4 regions of the Hymenobacter sp. PAMC 26628 genome follow, and region 1 is predicted to be linked to each of the others. Evidence: riboswitches for the same ligand, from Rfam matches in the RefSeq annotation. Region 1 holds a riboswitch; each other region holds the start of a gene.
What was found. Region 1 has a riboswitch for S-adenosylmethionine ahead of AXW84_RS07315 (amino acid permease). Riboswitches for the same ligand answer to the same signal wherever they lie in the genome.

Region 1 (2,193 bases):
TTAACGGTGAACTTTTGAATTGACTTTGCGTTTGCGGACGAAAATACATGGCTGAATTATCTGCGTACCCCGACCTGATTCCCACCTACGAGCCCCACCGCCTGAAGGCCCTGCGCCAGTACCAGGTGCTGAGCGTACCCGGCCAGCAGCTCTTCAACGACCTGGTGAGCATCGTGGCCAAGCTTTTTGGCGTGCCCGTTGCCCTGGTGTCGCTGGTGGAGGCCGAGGAAGTCGTCTTCGCCGGCAACGTGGGCCTACCCGGCCTCGAGCGGGTAGCGCGGCCCGACAGCCTGTGTTCGGTGGCCGTTTTGCAAGACGGCGTGACGGTGTACGAAAACCTGCTGGTGCGCCCCTGCCAACTCACCAACCCTGGCGCGGCGGCGGCGCTGGACCTGCAGTTCTACGCCGGCCAGCCCCTGCGCTCGGCCGACGGCTTTGCCATCGGCACGCTGTGCGTGATGGACCACGCCCCGCGCACGTTTTCGGCCGAAGAAAGCGTGCTGCTGGCTAGCCTCGGCGACGTGGCCACGGCCCTGCTCGACCTGCGCGTGGCCCTGGAAACAGACCCCGACCTGGCTGCCGCCCTGCGCCAGCGCGTCGACGCGCGCATCGACCAGTCGCTCACCCGCATCGACACCCTGGCCTCGCTCCAGCAATGGGAAGCCACGCCCGACACGGAGGCCGCTCTCGGCTACCGCCGCTCCAGCCGCGAAGAGGCCACCCAAGTAGTGCGCGTGCTGCACGCCGAGCTGCGCCAAACCCTGGCCGACCTGCACCGCTAGCGCTGGGGCCCCCGCCGCCGTACCTTTGCCCGGCAACGCTGCGGTGCGCCGCGGGTTGTTTTTATAAAGAGGCGCCGAGAGACAGGCTCGTTGACGCGCCGGCAACCCCCCGCCTTTGGCGGGCCCGGTGCCAAGGCCTGGTTCTATAAAACGCGCTGCCGTGCTATACCTACCCCTTTTGTTGCCCCTTTTGCCAGCCGTAGCCGGCCGCCGCCCCATGCGCGTACCCGTCGGCTGTTGTTGCCGCGCGGGGTGCCGGGCCGCCGGGTAGGGCCCCCGGCCGGCCCAGGGCTGGCCTTGCATTAATCTTTCTTTTTTGTGGGGAGTGGTTTGGATGGGGCCCCGGGGCCCTGGCCGTCCCCTTGTTTACCGCCCGGCCCGCGCTGGGCCCCGAGTTTTTAGTTATGCTGAAAAAATCACTGGCCCTGTTGCAGCGCGAAGCGGCCGAAACCGGGGGCAATACCCTCAAGCGTACCCTCAACGGCTTCAGCCTCATTGCCATCGGCATCGGCGTCATCATCGGCGCGGGCCTGTTTTCGCTTACCGGCATCGCGGCGGCCAACAACGCCGGGCCCGCCGTCACGCTCTCCTTCGTGGTGGCGGCCGTGGGCTGCGCTTTTTCGGCGCTGTGCTACGCCGAGTTTGCCGCGCTGGTGCCCGTGTCGGGCTCGGCCTACACCTATTCCTACGCCACCATGGGCGAGCTGTTCGCCTGGATTATCGGCTGGGACCTGGTGCTCGAATACTCGGTGGGGGCCGCCACGGTGGCCATCAGCTGGTCGCAGTACCTCATCAAGTTCCTGGGCAAGTACGGCCTGCACCTGCCGGCCCAGTTGGTGATGTCGCCCTTCGAGTCGGCCAAGCTGGCCGACGGCTCCAGCGTGACGGGCTACGTAAACGTGCCGGCCATGCTGGTGGTGCTGGCCATCACGGCCATCGTCACGCGGGGCACGAAAGGGTCGGCCTGGTTCAACGCCCTGGTGGTGGCCCTGAAGGTGGCCGTGGTGCTGGTGTTCATCGCCCTAGGCTGGAAGTACATCGACCCTGCCAACTACCAGCCCTACATCCCGGCCAACACCGGCAAGTTCGGCGAGTTTGGCCTAAGCGGCATTTTGCGCGGGGCGGGGGTCATTTTCTTCGTCTTCATCGGCTTCGACATCGTGGCCACCATGGCCCAGGAAACCAAGAACCCGCAGCGCAACATGCCCATCGGCATCCTCGGCTCGCTGGCCGTTTGCACGGTGCTGTTCGTGCTCTTCGGCCACGTCCTCACCGGCTTAGCCAACTACTCGGAGTTCAAAAACAGCGCCGCGCCGGTGGCCATCGCCATCGAAAAAACGCCCTACGCCTGGCTCAGCTCGGCCGTGATCCTGGCCATTCTCATTGGCTACACGTCCGTCATTCTGGTCGA
Region 2 (2,193 bases), 2.6 Mb from region 1:
CGCAGGCCTTCCACCCGGGCCCGGATGGCGAAAGCAATGTTGCCGAACGGCCCGTTTTTGCCGAACACGTCGTTGAAAACCAGGCCGTGGTAGCCTTCGCTGGGCTCGGTGAACTGCGGGTACTTGCCGTTGCCGAAGTCGTAGGTGCCGCCGTCCACAATCACGCCGCCCACGCTGGTGCCGTGGCCGCCGATCCACTTCGTGGCCGACTCCACCACGATGCTGGCGCCGTGCTTGAGGGGCTGGAACAGGTAGCCGCCCGCGCCAAACGTGTTGTCGACCACCAGCGGAATGTCGTGCTTGTGGGCCACGGCCGCAATGCGCTCAAAATCCGGCACGCTGAAGCTGGGGTTGCCAATCGTTTCCACGTACAGGGCCTTGGTGTTCTCGTCAATCAGCTTCTCAAAGCCGTCGGCGTCGTCGCCGTCCACGAAGCGGGCCTCGATGCCCAACCGCTTGAAGGCCACCTTAAACTGGTTATAAGTGCCGCCGTAGAGGTACGAGCTGGCCACCAGGTTGTCGCCCTGCTTGAGGATGTTGTTGAGCGCGATGAACTGCGCCGCCTGGCCCGAGCCCACGGCCACGGCCGCCACGCCGCCTTCGAGGGCCGCAATGCGCTGCTCGAATACGTCGGTGGTGGGGTTCATCAGGCGGGTGTAGATGTTGCCGAACTCCTTCAGGGCAAATAGATTAGCGCCGTGCTCCGCGCTTTTGAACACGTAGCTCGTGGTTTGGTGAATGGGCACGGCACGCGAGCCGGTGGTGGGGTCGGGCACCTGGCCAGCGTGGAGTTGGAGGGTTTCGAAATGCAGGGGAGCGGACATAAAAGGGGAGGGTTGAAAACCGTAAAAAATCTAAGGGAGAGAGGGGAGGCTGGTCAAAACCGGGGACCTGGGCCGCGCCGGCAAGCAATAAAGCCCGTGTGGTTGAGGTGAAAGGGGGCCCCAAGGTGCCCAGTGGCCCGGTGCGGCCCAGCTGGCCGCTACCCAAAAAACCAGTGGTAAGAGGGGGCGGGCAGTGCCCGCAGCATCAGCCTAACCGCAACAACACGGGCCCCAACAGCACATTCGCATGCGGCCGGCCAACGCCAAAAAGCCCAGCACCGGCAAGGCCGGCTGGGCAGGGAGGGTCGAATGGGAAACGGGGGGGTTGTTCATGGCACTCCGGTTATATTTCCCGCAACGGCCAGGGGCCGAGGGGTAGGAAGTGGCACCTTTCGCGCGGTCGAAGGTTGCCAGCGGGTCGTAGAGCCTAATCTCTCGCCGCTTCTGTATAAAATGAAACGCTGCACCGCCGCGAGGGGGAGCGTACCGGGTTGGTAATGGCAAATATAGAAGCGAAAAATTTGCTTCCGCAAGCGGCGCCCCAATTTTTTCGCCGATGGGCCCAAAAAAGCCCGCGCCAGGGGCCCGGGCTTTTTCTGCCTTTTTTCTGCAAAAAAGTACCTAGAGACTAGGTAGGGTCAACACCTGGCCTACTTCGATGAGGTCAGGGTCGTTGCCGATGAGGTCTTTGTTGGCCTCGTATATCTGGTGCCACTTGGTGCCGTCACCGTAGTGGTTTTTAGCAATCTTCGAAAGGGAATCGCCGCTTGCCACCGTATAGGTGTTGGCATCGGCATTACCAAAGAGGGCGTCGGCCCCAGCGGTGGGCTGGGGGGCATCGACAGGCTTCTTTTCGCCTTCGGTGTTCAGGAAATCCATCAGGCCCATGGCGTGGGGGTGGGGGTTAGGTGAAAACGGGTAGGACATTGCCGGGGTCCCTCCAGGGAAGTACTGGCAACAACTGAGCGGGTTTTACGCACCGCTAAGCATAGGGGTTGCCGAATAAACTATTTAATTACCTTGCCGTAAGCAGGGCGGTCGGCACGGGCCGGCACCTCACCCTCCCCATCATTACTTCCGCACCTTTCATGAAAAACTTCCAATTGGTTGCCCGTTCTTTCCTGGCCAGCTTCGCCCTGTTGCTCTCCCTGTTTGTGGTGGCCTGTGGCAACGACAAAGGCAAAGTAGAAGCCGTGAACATGCTCTACGGCACCGACAGCAAGGTGTGGAAAACTGCCAAAGAAACCAGCGCCGCCGGCGACAAAGTGAAGCAGACCGATGCCCAGAAGCAGGAGGAGCTGCGCATTTTCGCCAACGGCAATTACACCATGACGAGCCCCACCGAATCCATTTCGGGCAAGTACACCTT
Region 3 (2,193 bases), 1.6 Mb from region 1:
GGCCTCACGAACATCCTCGCCGCCGGCTTCGACGCCGTGGTGCTGAGCGGGGCCGTGAGCAAGGGCCGCGCCGACCACCTGCCCGCACTGCTGCGCGCGCTGGGCGTGGAAGAAATTTTCCACGAAGTGAACCAGCGCCCCGGCAAGCCCATGTGGTTTGGGGCCTGGGCCGATGGGGGCCCCGTGGTATTCGGCCTGCCCGGCAACCCGGTGTCGACGCTGCTGACGGCGGCCCGCTACGTGCGGCCCTGGTTGCTGGCCCGCCAGCAGCCGGCGGCCGGGGCCCCGGGCCCCACGCCGGCCGTGCTCACGGCCCCCGTGCAGTTCCGCCCCGCGCTGGCGCACCTGCTGCCGGTGGCCATTGCTGTGGATGCGCTGGGGGTGCGCCGCGCCACGCCCGTGGCCGTGGGCGGCTCTGGCGACCTGGCCGGCCTGCTCGGAGCCGACGCGTTTCTGGAGCTACCGGCGGAGCTGACGGACTTTGCCCCCGGCACCGTGTGGCCGGCCTGGCCGCTGTCGTAGCGATAGGAAGCTGAGCCAAGGAAACCACGCGGGCTCCACGGGGCAGGCCCCCTCTCCAGCGGAGAGGGGTGCCAGTACCTGAACGTTAAAAGCTGAACAAGCAACTTGAACGCACCCCTCTCCGCAGGAGAGGGGCCGGGGGTGAGGTGACGCGCCGTGCGTATCTTCGCAGAAGCTGCTATCCAGAAAGACCGAGGGACTGGGCCCTGTGACGTCTTGGCAACCTGCTCTGAGTAGGTGCCAACTCCCGTTCTGCCAACGCGTTTGGCCGAAGAAGATGACAGCCGGAACCGCCCCTTAGGGGAGCGGGTTTCTTTCTGGATAGGCGCGTTTATCCGCCGCTTTTATCTGGTTAGCATGTCCGGTTTCGCCCCTTCCTCTACTCTTACTGCCTCCCCAACTACTGCGGCCGACGCTGCCTGTTGTAGTCCCCTGCCGGAAATTTTGCGCCAGCGCCTGCTCGTTCTGGACGGCGCAATGGGCACCATGATTCAGCGCCACCCGCTTACGGAAGAGGACTTCCGGGGCCCCCGCTTCGCCGACCATCCCAAGCCGTTGCGCGGCAATAACGACCTGCTGAGTTTGACGCGGCCCGACATCATCCGCGGCATCCACGCCGAGTATTTTGCCGCCGGGGCCGACATGGTGGAGACCAATACCTTCTCGGGCACCACCATCGCCCAGGCCGACTACGGCTTAGAACACATTGTGTACGAGCTGAATTATGAGTCGGCGCGCCTGGCCCGCGATGCGGCCGACGAGTACAGCACGCCCGACCGGCCGCGCTTCGTGGCCGGGGCCGTGGGGCCCACCAACCGCACCGCCTCGCTCTCGCCCGACGTGAACCGGCCCGGCTTCCGCGCCGTAACCTTCGACGAGCTGGCCACGGCCTACTTGGAGCAGGTGCGCGGGCTGGTGGACGGCGGCGTGGACACGCTGCTCATCGAAACCATTTTCGACACCCTCAACGCCAAGGCCGCGCTGTACGCGGTGCAGAAGTTCTTCGACGAGGGCGGCCGCCAAGTGCCGATCATGATTTCGGGCACCATCACCGACGCTTCGGGCCGCACGCTCTCGGGCCAAACGGTGGAGGCCTTTTGGAATTCCATTCGCCACCTGCCGCTGCTGAGCGTGGGCCTGAACTGCGCCCTGGGGGCCCACCAGCTAAAGCAGTACGTGGAGGAGTTGAGCCGCATTTCCGACGTGCACATCTCGGCCTATCCCAACGCCGGCCTGCCCAACGCCTTTGGCGGCTACGACGAGTCGGCCCAGGAATTTGCGGCCCTGGTGGAAGATTATTTGAAGGATGGCATCGTGACGGTGGTGGGCGGCTGCTGCGGCACCACGCCCCAGCACATCGCCGAGCTAAGCAAGCTAGCCGAAAAGTACCGGCCGCGGCCCTTGCCCGCTGCGGGGCCCCCAGCCACGCGGCTGAGCGGCCTGGAGCCGTTCGGCATCACCCACGACAGCCTGTTTGTGAACGTGGGCGAGCGCTGCAACGTGACCGGCTCGCGCGCGTTTGCCCGCCTCATCCGCACGGGGGCCTACGAGGAAGCCCTGGCCGTGGCCCGCGCCCAGGTGGAGGGCGGGGCCCAGGTCATCGACGTGAACATGGACGAGGGCATGCTCGACTCGGAGCAGGCCATGACCACGTTTCTGAACCTAATTGCC
Region 4 (2,193 bases), 2.2 Mb from region 1:
CCAGCACCTGCCGGATGTGTGGGTGGCCCTGGAGCAGGGCCTCGTTGCCGCGCCGCACGAGCACGTCCACGGGCGTGGCGGGCTCGTGCTGGGCCAGGTATTCCACCAGGGCCGTGGCCAGAATTACGTCGCCGATGAAGGCCGTTTGGATGAGCAGGATGGGGCGAGTGGCGTCGGGCATGGCGGGGGGCAAGGGGGCAAAACTAGGGCTTGCCTGGCCTTTGCCCAACACCCCGATTTGGAAAATTCCAAACCGCTGCTTTACATTTGGCACAGCAGTTCTTTCTGAAAGGATTGTTTTTATAAAGAGGCGCGGAGAGACAGGCTCGATGAACCGCCGGCAACCCCCAGCTACCCGCTGGTACGGTGCCAATTCCTGATCATATAAAAACGAATTGCCATGCGCCCCCACTTCCCCCCGTCCGGTACGTTTCTGCTCGCTCCCCTGGCTTCGGCTCCGCGGTGTTGGGCCCCCGTGATGCCCGGCCGGGGTTGTTGAGGCCGCTCAACTTTCCCCGGCTATCGGCGCAGGCCCGCGGGTCGCGCCCCCAGTGCTGCCGCTAGCGGCGCACCCGTCCGGCGGTCCTTTTTCCTTGCTTTTGGGTAGTTGTGCGTCCGGTTCGCCGGGCTGGCCGGTGCGTGTTGGTGCGCCGGGTTAGTTCGCTGAATGGATGGTGGGTAACTACCTGTGGGCGAAGGAAAAGCGCAGAAATAAGGACGGAACATCCCTTTCATTCTCACATCTCCACATTCTCACATCATCACATTTTTTATGCCCCACCTCGAAGTATTGCCCCGCGCCCAAGCCCCCGCCGCCGCCCAGCCCACCTACGACGGCCTGCACGGCAAACTGGGCTTCGTGCCCAACCTCTACGCCACCTTCGCCCACTCGCCGGCGGCCCTCAACGGCTCCATCGGCTTCGGCGCGGCCCTGGCCAAGGGCGAGCTGGACGGCCGCGAAATCGAAACCATCTACCTCGCCGCCTCCGAAGCCAACGCCTGCGACTACTGCGTCGCCGCCCACACCACCGTGGGCCAGCTCCAGGGCCTGAGCGAAGCCGAAACCCGCGGCGTGCGCACCGCCAGCACCGGCGACGCCAAGCTCGACGCCGTGGCCGCCCTCACCCTCGACGTAGTGGCCAGCAACGGCCGCCCCGCGCCCGCCAGCCTCGACCGCTTCTTCGCCGCTGGCTACAGCAAGGCCGCCCTAGTGGAACTCATTGGGTTCGTGGCCCTGAACACGTTCAATAACTACGTGCAGCACATCGCCCAAGTGCCCATCGACTGGCCCGCGCTGCAAGAACAGGAAGCGTAGTAGTGCTTACAACGCAACAGGGCGCTTCCCCAGCCGGGGAGGCGCCCTGTTGCGTTGCCGAGGCCCTGCTGTATTCTAAAAGAACGTTTGCGAGAAATAGCGGTGATTCCAGAACGGAATGTACGTTTTGGTAAAATCAGCCTTGGTGATGACGTGCTTATCGAGTAGCCGCAGGCCCACCAGCGTAGGGTGGTACACAAAAACGTACAGGAAAACTAACGCCAAGGAGATGCTTGGGCCCAATGCTTCCCTGCCAAGGAACATGTGGAGCGGCAGGGGCCCCAGGATAAGCAAATAAAACAAGAATGTTTTCACTGCTGGTTGTAAATCGCTGTAGGGCAAATTTTTAAGCCGCCTTGTCGGCCGCGGCGTTCTTCCTGATGGCCAGGCCCAGCGCCACCGCCAGCCCTACCGCAATGGCGAAGCCCGCCGACGACGTGGCGATGCGCCAGGGCTCGTGCGTGGCCAGGGCGTGCAGAAAACCGCGCAGCGCGAACAGCATAAACAGCGAGTTTAGCACCAGCGGCAGGGCGAATTTTTTCATGGGCGGCGGTAATTAGCGGCTGGAGATGGAGCCGTTTGCGCCGGCAACTTACGGCCCGCCGCCGGAACGCCCAGCGCCGGGGCCCCGGGCTGCCCGCCGGGGCCCCGGGCTGCCCGCTGGGGCCCCGGCACCCGCCGCGCCGCTAACTTGCGGCCCCTAACCCACCCCACCTCCGCTATGCGCTACGCCCCCCTGGCCCCCGAGCTTTTTGTTGAGAACCGCCGCCGCTTCCGCGAGCTGCTGCCGGCCAATTCGTTGGCCATTTTCCAGTCTAACGACGTCATGCCCACCAACGCTGACGGCTCGATGGGCTTCCGGCAGAGCAGCGACTTGT

Region 2: linked by a shared signal. The riboswitch ahead of AXW84_RS18730 (O-acetylhomoserine aminocarboxypropyltransferase/cysteine synthase family protein) and the one ahead of AXW84_RS07315 (amino acid permease) in region 1 are both predicted to bind S-adenosylmethionine.
Region 3: linked by a shared signal. The riboswitch ahead of metH (methionine synthase) and the one ahead of AXW84_RS07315 (amino acid permease) in region 1 are both predicted to bind S-adenosylmethionine.
Region 4: linked by a shared signal. The riboswitch ahead of AXW84_RS16685 (carboxymuconolactone decarboxylase family protein) and the one ahead of AXW84_RS07315 (amino acid permease) in region 1 are both predicted to bind S-adenosylmethionine.

What each region holds. Positions count from the first base shown of each region.
Region 1 is NZ_CP014304.1:1,641,428-1,643,620, forward strand. It holds gene AXW84_RS07310 (GAF domain-containing protein) at 48-782, shown strand; SAM riboswitch class I at 841-934, shown strand; gene AXW84_RS07315 (amino acid permease) at 1,187-2,193, shown strand, end outside.
Region 2 is NZ_CP014304.1:4,314,544-4,316,736, reverse strand. It holds gene AXW84_RS18730 (O-acetylhomoserine aminocarboxypropyltransferase/cysteine synthase family protein) at 1-824, opposite strand, end outside; SAM riboswitch class I at 1,165-1,279, opposite strand; gene AXW84_RS18725 (LysM peptidoglycan-binding domain-containing protein) at 1,446-1,751, opposite strand; gene AXW84_RS18720 (hypothetical protein) at 1,913-2,193, shown strand, end outside.
Region 3 is NZ_CP014304.1:23,017-25,209, reverse strand. It holds gene AXW84_RS00470 (molybdopterin molybdotransferase MoeA) at 1-522, shown strand, start outside; SAM riboswitch class I at 698-806, shown strand; gene metH (methionine synthase) at 1,000-2,193, shown strand, end outside.
Region 4 is NZ_CP014304.1:3,831,694-3,833,886, reverse strand. It holds gene AXW84_RS16690 (glycosyltransferase family 9 protein) at 1-181, opposite strand, end outside; SAM riboswitch class I at 298-391, shown strand; gene AXW84_RS16685 (carboxymuconolactone decarboxylase family protein) at 773-1,315, shown strand; gene AXW84_RS26270 (hypothetical protein) at 1,391-1,513, opposite strand; gene AXW84_RS16680 (hypothetical protein) at 1,662-1,859, opposite strand; gene AXW84_RS16675 (aminopeptidase P N-terminal domain-containing protein) at 2,037-2,193, shown strand, end outside.